Regions from separate parts of the Marinomonas sp. TI.3.20 genome, predicted to be linked through region 1. Evidence: predicted binding sites of a transcription regulator. Region 1 holds the regulator's gene; each other region holds the start of a gene.
The links. The regulator sigma-54, encoded in region 1, starts transcription at its own class of promoters, with help from an activator protein. The targets are predictions, from matches to a motif close to TGGCACNNNNNTTGCTNT.
Positions count from the first base shown of each region.

Region 2: a site for sigma-54 is predicted at 3,103-3,120, ahead of V6259_RS10530 (HAD-IIB family hydrolase). Genes of this name have one in related genera too.
Region 3: a site for sigma-54 is predicted at 4,096-4,113, ahead of V6259_RS11685 (ammonium transporter). Genes of this name have one in related genera too.

Region 1 is NZ_JBAKAS010000002.1:114,082-122,038, forward strand. Features, by position in the region: gene mlaE (lipid asymmetry maintenance ABC transporter permease subunit MlaE) at 1-713, opposite strand, end outside; gene V6259_RS03070 (ABC transporter ATP-binding protein) at 713-1,510, opposite strand; gene V6259_RS03075 (calcium/sodium antiporter) at 1,683-2,645, shown strand; gene lptC (LPS export ABC transporter periplasmic protein LptC) at 2,645-3,211, shown strand; gene lptA (lipopolysaccharide transport periplasmic protein LptA) at 3,195-3,704, shown strand; gene lptB (LPS export ABC transporter ATP-binding protein) at 3,705-4,430, shown strand; gene V6259_RS03095 (RNA polymerase factor sigma-54) at 4,506-5,981, shown strand; gene V6259_RS03100 (PTS sugar transporter subunit IIA) at 6,000-6,449, shown strand; gene V6259_RS03105 (HPr family phosphocarrier protein) at 6,459-6,728, shown strand; gene mgtE (magnesium transporter) at 6,737-7,957, shown strand, end outside.
Region 2 is NZ_JBAKAS010000009.1:13,727-21,683, reverse strand. Features, by position in the region: gene V6259_RS10540 (alpha-amylase family glycosyl hydrolase) at 1-696, opposite strand, end outside; gene V6259_RS10535 (glycosyl transferase) at 780-2,006, opposite strand; gene V6259_RS10530 (HAD-IIB family hydrolase) at 2,131-2,952, opposite strand; gene V6259_RS10525 (DMT family transporter) at 3,201-4,085, shown strand; gene V6259_RS10520 (DUF3010 family protein) at 4,302-4,730, opposite strand; gene V6259_RS10515 (pyridoxal-phosphate-dependent aminotransferase family protein) at 5,053-6,285, shown strand; gene V6259_RS10510 (Bug family tripartite tricarboxylate transporter substrate binding protein) at 6,673-7,665, shown strand; gene V6259_RS10505 (tripartite tricarboxylate transporter TctB family protein) at 7,750-7,957, shown strand, end outside.
Region 3 is NZ_JBAKAS010000010.1:104,845-112,801, forward strand. Features, by position in the region: gene betA (choline dehydrogenase) at 1-803, shown strand, start outside; gene V6259_RS11670 (zinc metallopeptidase) at 1,041-1,718, opposite strand; gene V6259_RS11675 (DNA-J related domain-containing protein) at 1,825-2,403, shown strand; gene mltA (murein transglycosylase A) at 2,552-3,787, shown strand; gene V6259_RS11685 (ammonium transporter) at 4,225-5,436, shown strand; gene V6259_RS11690 (MATE family efflux transporter) at 5,552-6,886, opposite strand; gene V6259_RS11695 (cation:proton antiporter family protein) at 7,234-7,957, shown strand, end outside.

The sequences.
Region 1 (7,957 bases):
ACCGTTCTAGTAGTCGCCTTACCAATTCCTTCCGATGTAGGAACGCATTCATAACCCTGATAAACCGCAATCCAAGTGATAGCAACGGCAAACACTAGGGCCTTTATTAAACCATTAAGTATGTCTGTATCAAAATTAACCGACTGCTGCATCAAGGACCAAAAAGAGCCATCACTAACACCAAGCCAACCAACAGAAACTAACAAGCCGCCAATAATACCTGCGGCTGAAAACACCATACTAAGCAAAGGAAGACAGATTACCCCGGCAATAAATCGTGGGGCAATAACTCGGCGTAACGGGTCAACACCCATCATCTCATAACTAGACAACTGCTCAGTGGCCTTCATCAAACCGATTTCTGCCGTTAATGAAGACCCAGCACGACCAGCAAATAACAATGCAGTGACAACAGGTCCCAACTCTCTCAACAAAGACAAAGCCAACAGTTGGCCAACCGAGTCCTCAGAGCCAAATTTAGCCAAAACACTGTAACCTTGAAGCGATAACACCATCCCAATAAACGTTCCTGAGACAACAATAATCACGAATGACAAGACACCAACAGAATAAAGTTGACGCACCAAAAGGTTAACAGATTCACCAAAACGAACAGGAACTCTAAAAATACTTTGAGCAATAAAAATACCAGCTCGACCAATCGCTTCAAGCCAGTCGAAAAACCATGCCCCTAAGGCAATCAAACTTTTCATTACCGCTTTCCTCCATGGTCCGACATTGTATCTTCAGGATAATTAAATGGCACTGGACCATCTGGTTCACCATGTAAAAACTGCTTCACCTGCGCATTTTGTGACGCACGAATTTCTTCAGGCGTTCCTTCTGCAATCACGCGACCACCCGCCATAATGCACACATGATCGGCGATAGATAAAGATTCTTCTACGTCGTGAGAAACTAAAACAGAAGTAATTCCTGCTGAAGCGTTTAACTTACGTATCAACTCAACCAATACACCTTTCGAAATAGGATCTTGTCCAGCAAATGGCTCATCGAACATTACCAACTCAGGATCAAGAGCAATGGCTCGCGCCAGCGCAACACGCCTTGCCATCCCACCAGACAGCTCAGACGGCTTTAAATAAGCCGCTCCACGCAAACCCACACTATGAAGTTTTTCTAAAACAATCTCTTTAATTTTCGCAGCAGAAAACTTAGTGTGTTCCTCTAATGGAAAAGCGACATTTTCAAACACACTCATATCACTGAATAGAGCACCACTTTGAAATAACATGCCGATTTTTTCTCGAACCTTATATAATGCCGATCGAGATAATTCATCCACATTCTGTCCGTCCACAGTAATTGTTCCACTGTCGGGAGATAATTGAGCACCAATGAGCCGCAACAAGGTTGTCTTACCGGTACCGCTTGGCCCCATTACTGCAGTGATTTTTCCCCTAGGAATAACTAGAGTTACATCATCAAAAATCACCCTATCCCCTCTAGAGAAGCGAAGATTCTGCACTTTTATATACACATCTAGCACTTATTCACCTTTCCAGTCCTGATTAAAGTATTGAAGAATAGTACCACCCACCTGTCGCAAAGAGAATCACGCTTCATACAGAATCGAATTTGTTTCAAAGATCAAGTCTTGAATTTCACCCGTAAACCTCATTAAATGGGGCATCATTTTATTTACGAGTAAATTCAAGGTTATGCTGCTGTTTTCCGCTGCTCTTATTGCAGGTCTAATCCTGCTAATCATTAGTTCTGATAAATTCATTGAACACGCTGCTCTTGTTGCAGAAAAGCTCAATGTAAACCCTATGGTCATTGGCGTTACACTGGTCGCATTTGGCACGTCAGCCCCTGAAATGGTGGTATCCACCATGGCGGCCCTCGATAACGCTCCGGAAATTGCCATCGGCAATGTACTAGGGTCGAACATCGCGAATGTTGCACTCGTATTTGGCGTAACCTTATTGTTTTCTGCGATTCCGATCTCGAAAGGCTTAATCACGAAAGAAGTGCCACTGGTTATTGGCATAACATTATTAACGGGGTGGTTGCTGCATGATAGTTACCTCAGTTTTTACGATGGTGTTATTCTTCTTATCGCATTCGCTTTCATATTGTTTACTTTATTACGCGGCAGCAAGAACTTAGAAAGCCAATTGAAAGAGGAACTACCAGAAAATGACGGTGACTCGGTCGCAAAATCTTTGATCATATCCTTAATTGGCTTAGTCGTATTAATCGGCAGTTCTAAACTACTTATTTGGGGGGCTGTTGGCATCGCCAAAGGACTTGGCGTTAGTGAGCTAGTTATCGGCCTTACCATAGTCGCTGTAGGAACAAGTCTTCCAGAGCTCGCCGCCTCTATCAGTAGCGTTCGCAAAGGGTTACATTCTATTGCAATAGGCAATATCATTGGCTCAAATATCTTCAACCTAGCCACCGTATTGCCAATTCCTGGCTTAATATCACCAGGCGCTATAGATCCAAATGCATCCGGACGAGATTACTACTGGGTTCTTGGGCTTACTCTAGCGCTTTCCATACTTATTTTTGTCTTTGGAAAATCCAAAAAGGCAACCATCCCAAGATGGATTGGCATCCCTTTAATTGGATCCTATATTGCCTACTTACTTCTCATTAGCTTTGGAAGTACTGTCTAATGATTCAACTCAACGCAAAATACACCGTACTTGGCGTCATTGTGATCGCTCTGGCCTCTGGCGTTTTTTTTGCTGACACCCCTTTAACTAAAAATCTGGTGGCGACTCAAAAGCTCAGCAGCACGCCAGATTATTTCATCACCAATATCAAAGCAAAAGAATATGATCAAAATGGCGCATTACAAGAGACGCTAACGGCAACACAAGCTCTGCACTACAATCAAGAATCTCGCACCTTGCTAGACAATCCGACAATTCAGCGACATGACTCAGCTGGGGCTTGGAATGCAAAAGGGAAAAAAGGAGTAATAGAGGACGGTAGTCATGATATCCTATTAACAGATGACGCTGTCGCTGTTAAACAATTTTCAGATTCTCCTGATATCACCCTTAACGCAGACAGCATTCATTATTTGGATGACAAGCAATCATTAACAAGCAGCGGTAACGCCACCCTTTATTCAACGCAAGGCAAAACTACCGCAAAAACAATTACTACCTACATTAATTCAGAAGAAGTCGTGATGACAGGATCTGTACGAGGACAGTATGAAACAACTCATTAACATTAGCGCGCTACTGGCCGGACTCATAATTAGCCAGCACGCACTTGCACTGCCTGATGACTTAAGCAAACCGCTGACGATACAGTCTAACGAAGCATTTTTAGACCAAAAAACTGGCATAGCGACTTATAAAGGTGATGTTTTTGTTAAACAAGGATCCATTGAGATACAAGCTCAATTCCTGAAAGTAACAACGGATCCTAAAACACGCAAATTCAGCAAATTGGTAGCCACAGGCAAGCCTGCAAAATTTAGCCAACAAATTGATTGGAATGGCAACATGATGATCAGTCGAGGTGAGCAAATTAACTATGAAGTTACCAGCTCAACATTAGACATATCAGGCAATGCTTACCTCAATAGAATGGATGATAAAATCACAGCAGATCATATTCTATACCACATAGACACTGGCACCTTTAACGCTAAGAAACAAGGTTCTGGCCGAGTATCCATGACACTACAACCAGCAGATGACAAAAAAGAGAAATAGATGGCCCTGTTAGAAGCTAGAAACCTTGCTAAAAGCTACAAAAAAAGACAAGTCGTTAAAGATGTCTCCATTTCTGTTGAATCAGGACAAGCTGTTGGACTACTTGGGCCAAATGGTGCAGGCAAAACAACGTGCTTTTATATGATAGTGGGCATGGTGTCTAACGACGCTGGCGGCATTTTTATTGACGGTCATGACATCACCAAAAACGCTATGCATACTCGCGCCCAAAAAGGTATCGGCTACCTACCGCAAGAAGCTTCAATTTTTAGAAAAATGTCCGTTGAAGACAATATTTATGCCATTTTAGAAACACGCAAAGAATTATCCAAAGAGCAAAAGCACGAAAGATTAGAAACATTATTAAATGAATTTCATGTCACCCATATTCGTAGCAACCTAGGCATGGCACTATCAGGCGGCGAAAGACGTCGCGTTGAAATAGCTCGCGCGTTGGCAATGAACCCTAAGTTCATTCTTTTGGATGAACCTTTTGCTGGTGTTGATCCCATCTCTGTCGGCGACATCAAATTAATCATAAAACACTTACAAGAAAGCGGCATAGGTGTTTTGATTACAGACCACAATGTACGAGAAACGCTGGATATTTGCGACAAGGCTTATATCGTTGGTAATGGAAAAATCATTGCTTCAGGTGATGCCCAAACAGTCATAAACAATGAACAAGTAAAAAAGGTTTATTTAGGCGACGACTTCCGCCTATAGCCCCTTATCTTTGCAGCCGAAAGGGAGTAGTATGCATAACTCGTTCCAATTTTCTCTTATTAGAAGTGTTTCTTTATGAAGCAGTCCTTGCAACTAAAAATCGGTCAACAACTGACCATGACGCCTCAGCTGCAACAAGCCATTCGGTTGCTGCAGCTTTCTACGTTAGATCTGAAACAAGAAATTCATGAATTTCTAGAGTCAAATCCTCTATTAGAAATAGACGATGATGACTATGCCAGTTCAGAAGCACCGACAAGAGAACAACAAGAAGCAAACGATAAGAAAGTTGAAGCGAGCTCAAGCGAAGAAGCTCGTGTCGAATCGGAGTGGACCGACAGCATCCCTGAAGAGCTATCTATCGACAGCAACTGGGACGACACCTTTCAAAACTCAGCGGCCGCGGTTACTTCTAGCACAAACTATGAAGGCGAAAGCGACTATGAGAGCCGTAATGCTCCCTCAGAAAGCATTCAAGACCATCTAATTTGGCAACTCAATTTAACGCACATGTCAGACCGAGACATTGAAATCGCTTACGCAATTATCGAGTGCGTCCAATCTGATGGCTATTTGAGCATTACAGCGGAAGATATATGGGAATCGCTCTCCAGCGAACTAGAAGACTTAGAACTTGACGAAGTAATGGCGGTGCAGCATAGACTCCAACGCTTTGATCCTGTTGGCGTTTGCTCAACCGACTTACGCGATTGCTTATTAGTCCAACTAGAAGCCTTTCGCGACCACCCACTGTACAAAAGCACTTACAATTTAGTCGATAATTATTTACCTCTGCTGGGTAATCGTGATTTTGTACAATTAAGTCGAAAAACAAAACTCAAAGAAGAATCATTAAAAGAAGTGGTTGAGTTAATTCAACAACTTAATCCACGTCCAGGTTCTATTATTGATTCCGATGACACAGATTATGTAATACCTGACGTATCTGTTAAAAAAATAAATAACACTTGGCAAGTCGAACTAAACAATGACGCCCTTCCACCTGTCAAAATTAATGAAACCTACTCTGCAATGGCAAGCACTGCGTCCACCTCAGAAGACGCAACATACATAAAGAATTCATTGCAAGAAGCCAAATGGTTCATGAAAAGTCTGCAAAGCCGCAACGAAACACTATTAAAAGTGACTAGCTGTATCGTTAAACGTCAAATTGATTTTTTCGAATTAGGCGAAGAAGCCATGAAACCCATGGTGTTGCATGATGTAGCTGAAGAAGTAGGCATGCACGAATCTACTATTTCGCGAGTTACTACGCATAAATACATGCACACACCTAAAGGCATATTTGAACTAAAATATTTCTTCTCTAGCCATGTAAACACCGCCTCAGGTGGCGAATGCTCTTCTACTGCAATAAGAGCCATGATTAAAAAATTAGTACTGGAAGAACCGGCTAAAAAACCGCTAAGTGACAATAAACTGGCCACCGTTTTAGCCGACCAAGGCATACAGGTAGCACGACGTACTGTGGCAAAATACCGCGAGGCAATGAATATTCCTCCTTCAAATGAACGAAAACGATTGATCTAATACGGATAATATTTCCCTATGCCATTGAAATCATTATTAAAAACAGACCTTGTACTAGCAAAACAAGACATCGTCAGTAAAAAACGCATTCTTGAAAGCATTGCTGAAGTTGCTGCAAACCGACTTCATTGTGACAAAGAAGCCATTTATGAAGCACTGTTAAGTCGAGAAAAACTCGGCAGCACAGGCATAGGCAATGGTATTGCTATCCCACATTGTCGCCTAGAAACTGCCAATCACACTGCTGTTATCGCAATTTCGTTACAATCTGCTATCGATTTCGATGCTATAGACAAGAAACCCATTGATTTAGTCTTTGCACTTATCGTACCGCCACAGGAATGCGACGAACACCTATCTACACTTGCCGAAATAGCAGAGTTGGCACAGTCGGATGACGCCTTAAACAAGCTTAGAGCAGCAGAAACAAACGACGCTCTATTTGCAGCACTAGATTCTCTACTATAAGGAAAAAACATGTTGGAAGAGTCTGTCACAATCATAAACAAACTTGGCCTTCACGCTCGTGCAGCGGGAAAACTGGTCGAAACAACCTCACGCTTCTCTTCTGACATCACCATTGAAAAAGATGGTCGTAATGTGGATGGGAAAAGCATTATGGCGATGATGATGCTAGCAGCCAGTAAAGGCACTGACATCAAGATCAAAACCAATGGAGAAGACGAAGAGGAAGCAATCAAAGCGATCATCGCCTTGATCCATGATCGCTTTGGCGAAGACGAGTAAGGACGGCCATGTCAGAACAAACCACTCTCGCTCATCTTCAAACGGTCACCGAATCTCTAGAATCCGGTGCCACCATGCAAATCCGTTATTTACTTAACGGCGCCCTACCTGCACAAGACGTTGCCCGCTTACTTGAGTCATCCCCACCAAAAGAACGTAAACTTCTTTGGGATTTAATCGACTCTAAAAACGAAGGCGAAGTACTCCAATACTTAAGTGAAGAGATTGGCGTACAATTCATGTTAAACATGAACACAGAACGCCTAGTCGCTGTTTCTGAGCATTTCGAAAGTGATGACCTTGCCGATCTTTTACAACACCTCCCAGAGACCGTTGTAAAAGAAGTTCTGGCTTCCATGTCCAGCCAAGACAGAATGCGAGTGGAAGCACTATTAAGCTACTCAGAGGACTCTGCTGGCGGCTTGATGAATACGGATACAATCACTATCCGTCCAAACATCACCCTTGATATCGTTTTTCGCTACTTACGCCGACATAAGACTCTCCCTGACATGACCGATAGCCTACTGGTTGTGAGTCGCTCTGATCGCCTACTAGGAACGCTACCTCTAACAAAACTACTGGTTGCAGACGTGAATTGCACCGTGCGCGACATTATGGAAACAGACAATACCGTTATTGATGCCAACACACCCGCTAGCGAAGTAGCACAACTCTTTGAAAAGATGGACCTAGTATCGGCTCCCGTCATTGATAGCATCACCAAAAAATTATTAGGTCGAATCACTATCGATGACGTAGTTGATGTAATTCGCGACGAAGCAGAGCACTCTATGCTGAGTATGGCCGGCCTAGACGATGACGAAGACACTTTTGCCCCCATACTAAAAACAACGAGACGACGCGCAGTTTGGCTCGGCATCAACTTAATTACCGCATTCATCGCATCGTATGTAATTGGCTTATTTCAGCACACCCTAGATCAAATTGTCGCGCTTGCTATTCTGATGCCAATTGTTGCCAGCATGGGCGGCATTGCGGGGTCTCAAGTACTGACTCTTGTCATTCGAGGCATTGCCTTAAACCAGATAGGTGCGACCAATACTCGATGGCTTTTAAACAGAGAACTCATTGTTGGCGTATTAAATGGTATACTTTGGGCGACCGTTATTGCCGCTTTAACAGCACTTTGGTTTGACAACATAAAGATTGCCTATATCATTGCAAGCGCGACAATCATAAATCTGTTTTTTGCCGCACTCACAGGC
Region 2 (7,957 bases), on a different contig from region 1:
ACGAATGCCTTTTTCTAGATATAAACGGATAATACCGAGAAACTCTAAGAGTACGTCTGGGTTTTCAAAGTTCAGATCAACTTGGTCATGACTGAAGGTACACCAAACATGTTTTTCGCCATTTTTGGTTTGTACTTCGCGCAATAAAGGGGATGTTCTTGGTCTAATGACCGCGCTTAAATCGGCATTAGGGTCGGCTTCATAAAAAAACGTTGCGCCTGGATTAACGCCTGCTTTGTAGTTTTCAAACCACATGCTTCGGCTAGAGCAATGGTTGATGACTAAGTCTCCCATTACTTTAAAATCTTTGGCAATTTCTGAAATATGCCCCCAACGGCCAGAGGCAGGGTTTACCGTGGTGTAATCCATCACACTAAAACCATCATCAGAGCTGTAAGGGAAAAATGGCAATAAATGAACCGCAGAAATACAGTCGGTTAATTTGTTTTTGATAAACTTTTGCAGGGTTGCTAATGGTGCTTCACCTTCAGTGCGCAAGGTATCTGCGTAGGTGATAAGCATAATGTCGGATTGATCCCATAAATTTAGATGGGGTCGTGGGGACTCTGTTTTTGGGTCAAGGTTAAACCTCGCAAGGCAGGTGCGGGCAAGTTCACTTGCATCATAATTAGGGTACAAGGTTTGCAAATGAGCCATAAGTCGTTGTTCTAATTGAGAGGGCGCAGCATTTTCCATGACAACCTACCTGTAATAAATTTGAAAAAGGAAATCCAAGTCCTGTTATTTAACAGAACTTGGTACTGTTGTGAAAAGAGTGTTTATTTTGCTCCGAATTCATTCATATCTTGTTCAACAGCAAGAGCGAGTTGGTTCATTACGCCAGGGAAAGCACTAACGACACGGTTCCAGCTTGGAATAAATGGAGCCTCCATTGGGTTAGCGAGATACATTTCACCGGCTTTCATAATATTACCGGCGAACAGCTCAACTGCTTGTTCTTCCAAGTGTACATCTAACTTAAGGCCATTAATTTCTGCGTCGTTGCGGTAAGTTTCAATAAAGTCTAATGCCACTCGATAGTAAGTTGCCTTGATAGTACGGAAGGTCTCTTGATTAAAGATAATACCGTTTGTTGCCAGCTTTCTGAAAATTGCTTTGGTGATGTCGATGGACATTTTAGACAATCCTCCATCATCATTTTCTGCTGACAGATCTTGGTGTTTATGGTCGTAAACATCGGCAATATCAACTTGGCATAAACGGTTATTAGAGTAGTTACGTTGCATTTCGCTCAGTACGCCAATTTCTAAGCCCCAATCGCTCGGAATACGAATATCCGTCATCACATCGCGACGGAAAGAAAACTCACCGGCTAATGGATAACGATAGCTATCTAGATAATCCAAATACTCCAAGTTACCGAAGACTTTTTTCAATGAGTAGAGCAGAGGAGTAACTAATAAGCGACTGACGCGACCGTTCATCTTGCCGTTAGCAGTACGAGAATAAAAACCTTTACAGAATTCGTAGTTAAACCTTGGATTGGCAACGGGGTAAATTAAGCGAGCTAATAGCTCTCTATCATAGGTGACGATATCGCAATCATGCATAGCGATAGATTCGGCTTTCCCCGCGGCTAAGTTGTAGCCCATACAAAACCAGACATTACGACCTTTACCAGGAGCAGAAGGCGAAAGATGCTCGCCTTTTAATACGCTATCAATTGCGCGCAATCGAGGGCCGTCGTTCCACAATACTTTGTGTTTTTGCGGCAGTACGCTGAAAAACTCCAGAGCGTGGCGATATTGTTCTTCAGTAGCACGGTCTAGGCCAATGATTATTTCTTCTAAATACGTGACTTTTTTCAGATGCTCAATAATATTCGGCATCGCATCGGTTTCTAATTCGGAATATAAGCAAGGAAGAATAAGAGACATAGGCCGAGTTTTAGAAAACTCGCATAATTCTCTTTCCATTTCTTCAAGAGGGCGGTGCGCTAAATTGTGTAATGTGGTGATGATTCCGTTTTGATGAAAATCGCCCATAATATTTCTCCTAATGCCGTTATGCTATGACTCGGCATAACGAACGTTATTGTTGTACTAAGTGAGTGGTTTCTAAAATCGTGTACCTTACGCTTGTATTTCAATGTTATGCAGGGCTGTTTTTTTAAAGAATGCCTTGTTTACTCAGTGCCTTATCAATAGCTTGTGCCCACCCTTCAGGGCCATAGGCATCAGTCAGCCAAGCATCATTACGATTAGGGATTTCTAGTGGTGCGTGAACAGGTGAGCGAATCACCACAGCAATGTCTGCTTTACTGAGCATGCCGATATCATTTTCGCCATCCCCAAGCGCCATAGTGGTGACCGCTTCTTTATAATGTGATTGGTAGCGTTCGCTTAGCCATAGCATTGCGCGTGCTTTATCGCAGTTTTTCCCCATCAAATGAGTGAAGCGTCCCCCTTTTTGTACTTGAACCCCTTTTATTTCAAGCTCTTGATTTAATTGGCTCAGAGCGATGGTCGAATCCTGCCATACCATGGGTTCGGTAAACTCTCGTTGCATTGCAAGCTTGGCATTGGCTTCAGACAGTCCGGTTAAATCAACCACGTCCTGCCATTGCATGTCATGAAAACCTTGGAATCGGTAACGCGCTTTGCAATCATCGATTATATCGATCAAGGCTTGACGGTTTGGACCGAAGGATTTTAACCAAAAGTCACCGTGATCTTCTAAGGGATCATCGATGGGCAACCCTAGGTGTTTGGGAAGATAGATAGCCGCCCCATTTTCCACGATAAATGGATCTTGGTGGCCGAGCTTGGTTCGTAGTTGGATTAATTCTGCGTAGGTTTTACTGGTGTTTAAAATACAAGGAATGCTAAGCGTTTTAAGTGCTTGAAAAGCCTGTATAGCAGGTTGGAAACTGTAAGTATGATGGTCAAGTAAGGTGCCATCGAGATCTGAAAATACTAAAAGACGAGTCATTGTTGTAGGACCTATTTAAAGGAGCAAAGGCAAATCTGTGCCCTGCGACGTTAAATGATCTTATACCTCCTAATTAGCTAGGCAACGGATTTTATTTATCGAACGTTGCTATTTCACTCAAACTATTCCAGTGAAAGATGATTCATTGATCTTGCAAATCTGGTGCCAGTCAGTGAAAGTAACCTTTCGTGCGGGGCTGTTGAGTTCCTGTTTAGACACTAACGCGTTAATTGAACAAACATATGACAATGAACTTAAAATTAATATTTTCTACTTTTTTGGCATTGGTGGCTTTTGCTGCTAACTCTGTTTTATGTCGTCTGGCGCTGGTGCAAAATGATTCTGGTGCCTTAATTGATCCAGCGTCTTTTACCCTAGTCAGATTGGTCAGTGGTGCCTTGATGTTATGTGTGTTGTGTCTTTTTTATCGAGATAAGAACAGCACGCCAGCGGTTAAAACTCGATTGCAACAAGCATGGTTGTCTGGCAGTTGGCCCTCGGCTCTGGCGTTGTTCGTTTACGCGCTTGGTTTTTCTTACGCGTACGTTTCATTAGCCACAGGTATTGGTGCCCTTATTTTATTTGGCGCAGTGCAGATTACCTTGATTTTATTGTCTTTTATCAATGGGCATCGGATGAAATGGCTAGAGTGGTTGGGGCTTGCGGTGGCGTTTTCCGGTTTTGTTTATCTAGTATTGCCGACGCTTTCAACGCCGTCTGCTATCGGCTTTGTGCTAATGGCTTTAGCGGGTATCGCATGGGGGATTTATACCTGGCATGGTAAAAAAGTGACCAAGCCATTGTTTGCCACGGCGTCTAACTTTGTGCGTACGCTTCCGTTGCTGTTAATCGTGCTGGTTTGTGTTGGTTTTCAGCTCGACATCACCCTAAAAGGGTTTTGGTTGGCGGTTGCATCTGGTTCGATTATGTCTGGATTGGGTTACGCGATTTGGTATGCGGTGCTGGCACACATGAGTGCGTCTGTGGCGGCGGTATTGCAACTATTAGTACCAATTATTGCGACATTAGGCGGTGTTATTTTCGCTAATGAAAGCGTGACTTTGCACTTGATTCTGGCGTCAGCGGCGGTGTTAGGTGGTGTTTTGATTGTCTTAGTTGGTAAGCGAAAATAATATTTTTCGCACAGAAATGGTGCGTATTTTTGCCTTTGCGCTAATTTGGATGTCTTGTGTGCATCAGAATCGTCTGTTTGATGGGGCGGTATTTTAGTGCTATCTAGATAAGAGTTTTCTGAGTAGGCGTTGAGGTATTTTGCGAATATAAAAAAGGAGAAAAACGAAAGGATCGTTTTTCTCCTTTTTTGATTTCTATAGCAGAGAACTTACTTACTACTGAACTTCGCTAAGCGCTGCATATGCAACAGTGAAAGCACCTTCTTGGAATGCTTTAAGTCCTGTTGATTTAAATGGTACAGGGAAAGGGTTGTCTTTCACTATGTCTTTTACTTTTGCGCCAGTTAGCAACTCAACATCGACGGTGTCGATTAATTGAATGCACGCTTCGATTTTGAAACCGACGGCGCTACCAGCAAATTTGCCTTTAGTAGGGCGTTCACGAATGACGGCTCGTGAGACTTTGTAATCTTCAAACAGTTTCTTCAGCATAAACTGAAATTTTCGCACGCTTTCACTGCTATTTGGATTGCTCAATGTATGACGAATCTGGCGACAATCAGCGATCTGAAAGAGACCTTCTTGTTTCGACAAAAGACAAAGGATGACTTCGCTGCCTTTGATTTCGATACCACAAGTATTCATAACCTGTTCCTGAATAGGGGATTTCTTGAATTATCGCACAGATTAGTGAAACTCGTAGAGTAAATTACGCAGAGAAGAGAGTAAAAAACACTGCTTGGTTAAGAAGATGCAAGTCAGATGTAGGGCAAAATTGAGAAGGTGTGAAATATCGTACTGTTTTACTGCTGATATCTCTTTTTTAATACGAGAATATTGTATTATTTCCGAACATTATTTTGAAAAAAATATAAAAACGATATTTTCTGCTACTAAAGTGCAAAAAATGTGCGTTAACTTTTCAAAGTCTCTTTCATCGTAATAATTAATCAATAGGTTGTAAATTATGATTGCTTCATCGCCAATGGGCATTCCTCGTCCCCAGGTGAAATCACTAGATGACATTCTTCCGCGCGAACCATTATTAATGATGGGCGCTGGGCCAGTGCCAATTCCAGAGTGTGTCGCTAAGGCGAACTCAGTGGTTATTAACCACTTAGGGAGTGTTATGGCGCAGGTAATTCATCAAGTAAAAGCAATGGCGAGGTATGTCTTTCAGACGGAATCAAAATGGGTATTAGGCGTGGCAGGTCCTGCTTCTGCGGCAATGGAAATGGCCGTGTCTAATTTATTAGAGCCCGGTGAAAAAATTCTGTGTATTAACAACGGCTTTTTTAGCCATCGAATGGCAGAAATGGCGACACGTATCGGCGCAGATGTTCATGAACTGCATGTGCCTGTATTAGAAGCCGCTGATCCAGAATTGGTGAGAAAGGCGATTGAAAAAGTACGGCCTAAAGTGTTGAGTTTAGTGCAAGGTGAAACCTCTAATACGGTGTTCAACCACACTCTAGAAACCATTGCAAAAATTGCCAAATCTTATGACTGTTTAGTGATGGTAGATGCGGTTTGTACATTGAGTACTATGCCGTTGAAAATGGACGAGTGGCAAATTGATGTTGTGATTACAGGTGGTCAGAAAGGGTTGTCTTCTATTCCCGGCGTTTCTTTGCTGGCTTTTTCAAATGACGCATGGACCAAAGTAAAATCTCGAACTAAACCGGTTGTGCAATGGTGTTTTGATGCTCAGCTAGCAGAAAACTTTTGGCATAAAGACGGTTATCATTACACGGCGCCTGTATCGGGGATTATGGCTCTACATGAAGCGCTTAAACTGGTGTGCGATGAAACTTTAGAGCAACGGTTTGCTCGTCATTTGCGTTGTTCCAAAGCTTTACAGGCTGGTATTGAAGGGATGGGGTTAGAGCTTTTTATACCATCGTCTTCGCGATTAAATTCAGTTGTTGGTATTAATATTCCCGAAGGGCTGACGGCAGGGGGTATTTGCCGTCATATTTCCGATGCGTATCGAGTTGAAATTGCCGGCTCATTTGGTCAGCCGATTGTGCGCATTGGTCAAATGGGCGAGCAATGCCGTGAACATAACTTGTTCCGTACCTTGCACGCTTTTGGCAGCACCATGCGAGACTTAAATGTGAGAGTTGACCAACCAAATGGTATGGCTGAGATGGAATCCTATCTACAAAGTGTGCCACGCACCTTGTATCACGTAGCATAAAATATCTATCTGGTTACACGCATAACCAGATTGGTCCTGTTTTAATCAAAGGTGCTTCTATGAGGCACTTTTTTTGTCTCCATTTTTATTAGACCGTTACTAGGAAATAGATGGTTTCCCAAGCAGTAGAGGTTTTTCCACCCTAATCCAAAGACTAAAACTGCAATTCTTGATATCGGCACTGCTATCCTTTTTATTGATATCGTGAGGAGAAATTAGTGCGCCTGTAAGATTTTTTTACACATTCTATTGATATAAATCACACATGACAGGATGGTGACAGTTTTGGGATGTATTGTCGGGTGTCTAGTTTGGAGTACGCAAACCTTGATGTTTGAGGCTCAGGCTAAAGCTCGCTAATAAAAAAATAACAAGCAGGAGAAAACCATGCTAACTAAAATGTCCTTAAAGACTGTTCTTCTTTCAAGTGTTGTCGCACTTTCAGCCGTAAGCCAAGCCCAAGCATTTGAGCCTAACCGCAGCGTTGATTGTATTGCTCCTGCAGCACCTGGTGGCGGCTGGGATTTTACTTGTCGTAGTGTCGGTAAAGTACTAGTTGATCAGGATTACATTAAAGGAAACGTCCAAACTATCAATATGGGCGGAGCGGGCGGTGGTGTTGCTTTTGCACATACAGTGAGTAAACGAGCTACCGATGAGAATCTTATTGTTGCAGCGAGTACGGCTACAACAACGCGCCTAGCACAAGGCCAGTTCCCTGGTATGCACACTGACCAAGTTCGTTGGGTTGCTACATTAGGGGCAGATTACGGTGTTATCGCAGTAGGCAAAGATTCTAAATACACATCACTTACACAGATGATGAATGCGCTTAAAAAAGACCCTTCAGCGGTAAAATTTGCTGGTGGTAGTGCCTCTGGTGGTTGGGATCATTTAAAAGTCCTAATGACAGCTAAGGAAGCACACGTTGGTAACCTACCGAAAATCCGTTACCTAGCATTTAGTGGTGGATCTGAAGCTTTGGTACAAGTGGTTGGTGGTCATATTGATGCATTTACTGGTGATATTTCAGAGGTCAAAGGCTTTATGGCGTCTGGTGATTTGCGCGTGTTAGCGGTACTTTCTGAAAAACGTTTACCAGCACCATTCGACAAGATCCCAACGGCACTAGAACAAGGTATTAGCTCTGTTGCACCAAACTGGCGTGGATTTTACGTACCAGGCAATGCAAGTAAAGCATCCTACGATTGGTGGGTAAATACTATGAATGAGTTATACGCAACACCAGAATGGAAAGGTGTTATGGCTAAAAATGGTTTAATGCCATTCCACAAATCAGGCGAAGAGTTAACAAAATTTGTTAACAATCAAACGCTAGATATTAAAATTCTATCTAAAGATATCGGTCTTATTAAGTAAGCCTCGACCGTTAGGGGGAGTTCTATCCCCCTATATTACTTTACGATTATCCCCCTAACGATTTAACTAATTCGGAGCAAAGACATGCGTATTAATGACCGTGTGTTTGGCTTGCTGATGCTGATCCTAGCCGTTGCTTACGGCTGGGGAGCGATGCAATTCCCCATTCCATTTGGCGGACAAGAAAGTGTCGGCCCAGAAACTTTTCCTATTATATTGTCAGTGGTTATGTCCATTAGTGCGATTTACATGATGGTCAAACCGGATCCAGATGAAAAATGGTCACCGGTAC
Region 3 (7,957 bases), on a different contig from region 1:
GTGTTGGTGAAAACCTGCAAGATCACTTAGAAGTTTACTTCCAATATTTCTGTAAAAAACCCGTCACGCTGAACAGTAAACTTGGTTTAATCAGTAAAGGGTTGATTGGTACCCGTTGGATGTTGTTTAAAACAGGTCTGGGGGCGACTAATCACTTTGAGTCTTGTGGTTTTATTCGTTCTCGCGCCGGACTCAAATGGCCAAACATTCAATATCACTTCTTGCCAGCAGCAATGCGATACGATGGGCAAGCCGCGGTTGAAGGGCATGGATTCCAAGTACATGTTGGACCCAATAAACCAGAAAGTCGTGGTAAGTTATGGATTGAATCAGCGGATCCGCAAGCCAAACCTCGTATATTGTTTAATTACATTTCTACCGAACAAGATAAGCAAGATTGGCGCGATACTATTCGCCTAACCCGTGAAGTACTCCAACAATCCGCTTTAAATGAATACCGTGGTGATGAAATTCAACCCGGTATGGCGATTCAAAGTGATGACGAAATTGATCAATGGGTAAAAGAAAATGTGGAAAGCGCTTACCACCCTTCTTGTACTTGTAAGATAGGCGCAGCCAACGACCCTATGGCGGTCTTAAATGAACATTGCCAAGTACGTGGTCTGAAAAACCTTCGTGTCGTGGATTCGTCTATTTTTCCAACGATCACCAACGGTAATTTAAATGCACCCACCATCATGGTTGCAGAAAAAGCCGCTGATATGATTCTTGGTAAACAAGCCTTACCTAGCCTAGGCGCACCGGTTTGGATTCATCCAGAATTTGAAACCAAACAGCGCTAAATAATGCTATTTTGTCACTGATGACATTGTTAATAAAAACCCCAAGATGAAGTAATTCATCTTGGGGTTTTTATTAACTAACTCGACAACATAATCATCTGGCGCATCTCGATAATAAACACCATCTGAGTAATACATATCGTCTCTCGTACGAAACTGAAAATATGATAGTTACAGCAGCACTATCGCTTGGACTACACAAAAATCACGGTATGGATGCTGATGCTAGAGGCCTGTTTAACGCTTAAACCAGCGCCACACAAACAACATTCGTAATAAGGCAGCGGATACATACGTCATAGCACAAGCAAATAAAATGCGTTTTACTTTAGGCAAATCTTCTTTCGGCAAGTAGCCTCCTTCTTCTAGAATAGGCAGTGCCTTATGAAAGCTGGCATCCCATTCTTCCGGCAAAATAGCCACTTGCACCAACACCGCCAGTATTCCTGATAACCCCACGACAAGGGCATGAATGGCCACCAAATAGGGGATGTGCAATACAACCGACAATAACGGCCAACCAATTAATAAACCACCAGCAAGCCGCTGTAAAAAGACCGCCTTTGGCAAATAACGTACTCGCAAACGTGCAATTCGTTCTTGCCGCTCATGAGCAATCGCATGGCCAACTTCATGGCTTGCCACCGCCACCGCAGTTAACGACTGCCCAGCAAACACACTGGGGCTTAAACGGACTTTATGTTGCTGAATATCAAAATGATCGCGGCCTTCTTGCGTGGTTTCCACAGAAACCTCATTTAACTCAAAACGACGAATCAAATGCTGAGCCAACTCGCCACCAGAACCTGGCAAATCATTCCGCGTTTGAGCGTAACGCTTCAAGGTAAATTTCACCCATAAATGCGGCCCACAAAAGAGAGCTAGAAACAGTAAAATAGCGAAAATCCACAACATAACGCACCATCTATTATTAAAAAAATAATTCATTTCATGTAATGGCTTTGACCCTTCTAGGCCTATTCATCTACACTTTGAGCGTTTTTAAAGGGAAAAGCACACTATGAGAAACCCACTAATCGGCCCCATCTTACATATATTAAAAAAACACCCTGAAGGCGTGGGCGAATTTGAGATTCTTAAAACACTCAAACAACAGATTCCTGAGCTAACAGACATTGCCACAGACGTTAACCTGCAATTGTTTCGACAACATTTTCTTATTATGAACGCCCTTTATCAGCTCCAATCAAGCCTGTGGCAAGAAGAATCACTGTCCCTATCAATCAGCGCCACTCACATTAGAATCCTTCCCTGCACACAAGTTCCCCTTTCAAACAGCAGGGATATTAATAATAGCGTCGATGCCAAACTGGCGGCCTATTATCTCGATTGGCACGAATATGAGAAAACAAACGAAGCGGATGTATCAAGCTTATTAAGCAGTTTTTACCAAGGAATTTATCTCACAGGTGACCGCGAGGCGGCGCTTGAGACCTTACAGCTAACCCAATCATCCCCGAGCAAAGAAGAGATCAAACGCCAATACCGAAAGCTCGCACATCAAACCCATCCAGACCGTGGGGGCGATACAGACGCCTTTATATCGTTACGTCAGGCCTATGAATGTCTGATGTTCTAGACGTCAATAAGTCTGTTATAAATTGTAAATTCAACGACGAAACATTGCGTTGCTCTGGCATAGCACGCAAGATAAATGCTTCTTAACAGCGTCCACACAATAATAGCTGTTGACTCATTTTTGATTACAAAGTTGATAGAAAACGCTTATGCCTCTACTTATATCGCCGTACATCACCGCTGAAAAACGCAACACCTCAAAAAGTAAAACAAGAGCACTGCTCACCACTCTGAGCCTATTCTCATTACTTTCGTTAACCGCCTGTAGCCAGTTTGAAGTGGATCCTTCCAACGACTTTAAAAATAATGGTCTCGATAAAAATGGAGTAAAACGAGACTCTCTATATTTAAAAGAAAGCCTTCCACCGGGCCTCCCCTATCCAGATCCCAGTTTTCAAAGTGGCTTAGAGCAACAAGTGGCATACTTGAATAAAATATCCAATCAAACATACCAACTAGAAAACACCGAAGTGAGTGTTCAGCAGCTCAAACAAGTGACCCACGAAATTCAGCACTGGCTTAAACAGCCTACTTATCAGCCCCATTTAAAAGCACTGCAATTGGCGGGGCAAGATTACCGCGGAAATGTACAAATTACGGGGTACTATGTTCCCGTGATACAAGTACGGCATAAACCTGATGCGGTGTACCGCTATCCACTTTATCGCAAACCATTAAAACGCGATACGAACGGCCAATTCCCTAGCCGTGAACAAATTGATTTTGAAAACGCCTTGCAAGGTCAAGGACTCGAAATTGCTTACAGTGCGAGTCTAGTCGACAATTTTTTCTTACATGTACAAGGTTCTGGCGTTGTGCAATATAAAGATGGCACTCGTGAACTTCTCTCATGGGGTGGTGTTAATGGCTGGCCGTACCGTAGCCTAGGGAAAATTCTCATTGAAAATGGTGAAATAGCACGCGCTGATATATCGGCACAAAGTATCAAACGCTGGCTTAAAGATCACCCAGATAAAGTCAGAGAAACACTCTCGCAAAACCCAAGCTACTTATTCTTCAGTGAAGGACAATCTGACCCAGTAGGCGCAGCAAATGTTCCTCTGACACCACTTTACTCGGTTGCAGTAGATCCTAAAGTCATTCCTCTTGGCTCCATTTTACTGGGCGAAATGCCTAAATTAGATCAACAAGGCAACCTCATTGGCCACGAATTTCGTTTGTTACTGGCGCAAGATAAAGGCGGCGCGATCAAAGGTCCAGGACACATAGACTGGTATCAAGGAATTGGGGATGAAGCTCACGTTCATGCTGGGCAACTCAAGCATTTTGGCAAAGTGTGGCTGCTGTTACCAAACAACGCTTACCAAACCTCAGTGCCTCAGGAGAACCCTTCAGAGAAACCACCATTGCACCCAATAAATTAAAAAAAAGCGGCGTACTTTACACACTAAAGTACGCCGCTTTATGTGAGATAAACAGACCAAGATTCACGTTAAAAAGCGTGACCTTCCTAAAGAGCTAGTCCTGCATTTAATGACTAAAATCCCCTCCTAGTTCAACCACATCATCCAAAATATTCTGTTTAAGCGTATAAGAGCAGAACAAGAGCAAAACGACATCAACTCATCATTACCTCTAGATCCTCTCAATCCGTTTCAGCCACGCCCTAAACAATGCCAAAAAATAATGCGTAGTAAACATCGCTAAAGAAAGCACCAAAATAATGCAGACATGGAACGTTTTTTGCTTGTGATTACCCTTTTAAGTCCGTCATATCTGTTTTTTTAGCAATTTGCTTCTTAATACAGCAAAAACAAAAACATAAAGCACCCGTTCGGTGCATTTTATATAGGAGCGCTTCGTGACCGTCACAAACAGTGCAGTAGAAACACTGATTTCCAATTCAAATACTTTTTTTATTCTGCTTGGTGCCATCATGGTATTTACCATGCATGCCGGCTTCGCATTTTTAGAAGTCGGGACTGTGCGCCATAAAAATCAGGTCAATGCGCTAGTAAAAATAATGACTGATTTTGCTATTTCCGCTCTGGTCTATTTTTTCATTGGATACCATATAGCCTACGGCGTCAGCTTTTTCGAAAGCGCGACCACACTGTCACAAAACAGTGGCTACGCTTTGGTTAAGTTCTTCTTTCTTATGACATTTGCCGCCGCCATACCCGCTATTATTTCTGGTGGTGTGGCAGAACGCGCTAGATTTTATCCTATGCTTATCTCTGCAGCGATTATAGTCGGTGTTGCCTATCCCTTCTTTGAAGGTCTGATATGGAATGGTAATTATGGGTTTCAACATTGGTTAACTCAGCAATATGGTGCGCCATTTCATGACTTTGCGGGCTCCATTGTCGTTCATGCATTTGGAGGTTGGGTTGCTCTAGCGGCCATTGTGTTACTCGGCACTCGTAATGGTCGTTTCAGAAATGGAAAGCTCATCGCATTTGTCCCATCAAACATTCCATTTCTCGCCCTAGGTGCCTGGATTCTTTGTATTGGCTGGTTTGGCTTTAACGTTATGTCCGCACAAACTCTAGACGGTATTAGCGGACTAGTGGCTGTCAATTCGTTAATGGCGATGGTTGGAGGGATTATTTCTACCATGGTGCTGGGTAAAAAAGATCCGGGATTTATTCATAACGGACCTCTCGCTGGACTGGTTGCCATTTGCGCAGGTTCAGACATTATGCATCCTATTGGAGCTCTAGCAACCGGGCTGATCGCTGGCGCATTATTTACTTGGTTATTCACACTCATACAACAGAAATTCCACCACATTGATGACGTATTGGGTGTATGGCCGTTGCATGGAGTTTGTGGAACTTGGGGTGGGCTTGCTGCCGGTATATTTGGCCTAAAGTCCTTTGGCGGATTAGGCGGTGTCAGCTTTATGTCTCAAATCATCGGTTCTTTTACTGGCATAGGAATCGCGTTAATCAGCGGTTTTGTCGTTTATGGTGCGGTCAAAGCCATTAGTGGTTTGCGCTTAAGCGAAGAAGAAGAATATAACGGGGCGGATCTTTCCATCCATAAAATAAGCTCTGATAGCAGAGACTAAATAGCGTCTGACAATCCATATCAGAATGGCTGATGCTCTAACAAAATGGGCTATTGGAAACGACGTGGTAACAATAGCCCAGCAGCATAAGACGATGTTCTAACAATGAAATCGTCTATTGCTCCTTAAACAAACGTCGTTCTATCAACCTAATTGCACGGCGATACATAAACCAAGAACAAATGCCTGCCAACACATTGCCAAACAGAACACCTGTAAATAGGCCTTTTAAGCCCGCTAATTCAGAGCCGATCCAAAGGCACGGCAAGAAAAAAGCAAACAGCCGTAAAGCAGATATAGTCAACGCGGTATATGATTTCCCTAAGGCATTCGAGATCGACACCATCAACATGCAAATCCCCAACGGCCCTAAGCTAATCGGTATTATCATCAGATGCCAATGTAAAATCTGTCGAACTTCCGTCTCGCTAGTCATCAAGTTGGCTAAACCACTTGAAGCAAAAAACGTCACAACGGCGATCAATAACTGAAATAATAAAACAAAGCGACACGCCACTTTTACAATATAACGAATGTCTTCAGATCTTCCCGCCCCTAATAAACGTCCGATAAAAGGCGGCATCGACATCGTCAATGCCAAAACGGACACAATCGCAAAGAATTCAAAACGCGATCCTAGAGCCCATGACGCTACCGCGGCGGTACCAAATCCTGCAATCAGTTTGGTGGCCAACATAGACGATACCGGAGGCAATAACTGACTCACCATCGCAGGCCCCATTATGTGGCCAATATCCGCTAAGCTTTGAGTGATTTTTAAGTCTTTCCAGTCAAACATGATCCAATGCTTACGAGCTACTTTAGGCGCAACCACCAAAACGCCAATACCGAACGCTAAGGTTGTAGCCATGGCCGCACCATTAAGCCCAAAACCCAATTTGAAAATGAAAATAGGATCTAACACTAAGTTCAGAACACTCGTCACTATCATCATTATTCCAGGTAATAATGTATTTCCATGAGACCGACAAATGCTGTAATAAAAATAGATCAAGGCGCCTACCCAAGCGCTAAGAAGCCAATGAGGCCAATAAGAATCAATGATCGGATACACAGAATCTGGCGCACTTAACAAGGCCAAAATAGGATGACGTAGCAACCAAATCAACACCGCAAAAAAAGCGATACCAATGCTGCCCATCGTTAAAACTAAGCCACCTAACTGTTTAGCATAACGTGTTTTTTGTGCCCCTAATGCTCTGGATATAATCGCCGTCGTAGCGATCCCTAACCCAACCTGCAAGCCAATTACTATCATTTGAATAGGTAAGGTAAAACCCTGAGCAGCCAAAGGTAAAATACCTAATTGGCCGATAAAAGCACTGTCTACCAGCTGAAAACTCATTAACGACAACACCCCAAAAAGCATGGGCCAAGTCATAGTGAATAATTCGCGAGCAAGAGAAGGTTGAGCTGAGTTTGAAGACATAAATTAGGTATTTCTAAGCAGAAAAGGAAAATAAGGAACCCGGATTATACGTGATTTTCCTAACAAATTCGTCATATCGAAATTTATCTATTTATTATCACGATTCTCCGACTAAGAGTACTAACGGCCACACCTTAGTGACTTATTCCTTGATGGTTACTTAAAGAAATTAGGCAAGCAGGTACGAGAGAGTAAGAAAGTACATAAAAGCACTACTCTAATGAGATGAAAACACCCTGAAGGTGCTTTTCGGGCTGTGTTTTAGACATGAATTCCGTATCATATTCCTCACCACTGCTGGCGCTGTTTAACGCCTCAACGGCTTTCAAGAAAATTAGAAGGATTGCATGGAATTTATTTGGATATTATTTGCGTTTGTCTGCGGCCTCGCCGTTAAGTTAATCAATTTGCCACCTCTCATTGGCTTTTTGTTGGCTGGCTTTTTACTGAATGCATTTGGCATGCAGCCCAGCAGTACGCTAGATTCTTTGGCTAATTTAGGCATTACCTTGATGCTGTTCTGTATTGGCTTGAAGCTCCACGTAAAAGACTTATTTAAACGCGAAGTCTGGGCGTCGACTCTAGGCCATATGGGTCTTTGGACTGTTTTACTGATTGCGATCTGCTTACTATTAGGCAGTTTAAGCCTGCCTTTCTTTGGTATTCTGGAGTTAAAAACCGCGGCGTTACTTGGCTTCGCACTGAGTTTTTCCAGTACGGTTTGTGTCATCAAATTACTGGAAGAAAGCAGCGAGTTAAAAACACGTCATGGACAATTAGCACTCGGCATTCTGGTGATGCAAGACATAGTCGCTGTGGTCTTCTTGGTGTTTGCTACTGGGAAGACGCCATCACTCTGGGCGCTCGCCCTGTTTGGCCTATTGTTGGTCCGTCCCATCCTGAATAAAATCGTCGATAAAGCAGGCCACGGTGAAATGCTCCCACTTACCGGACTTTTTCTCGCACTGGGTGGCTATGAACTTTTCTATCTTGTTGGTGTAAAAGGCGATTTAGGGGCTCTGATTTTTGGTGTGTTACTCGCGTCTCACAGTAAAGCCGCCGAAATGAACA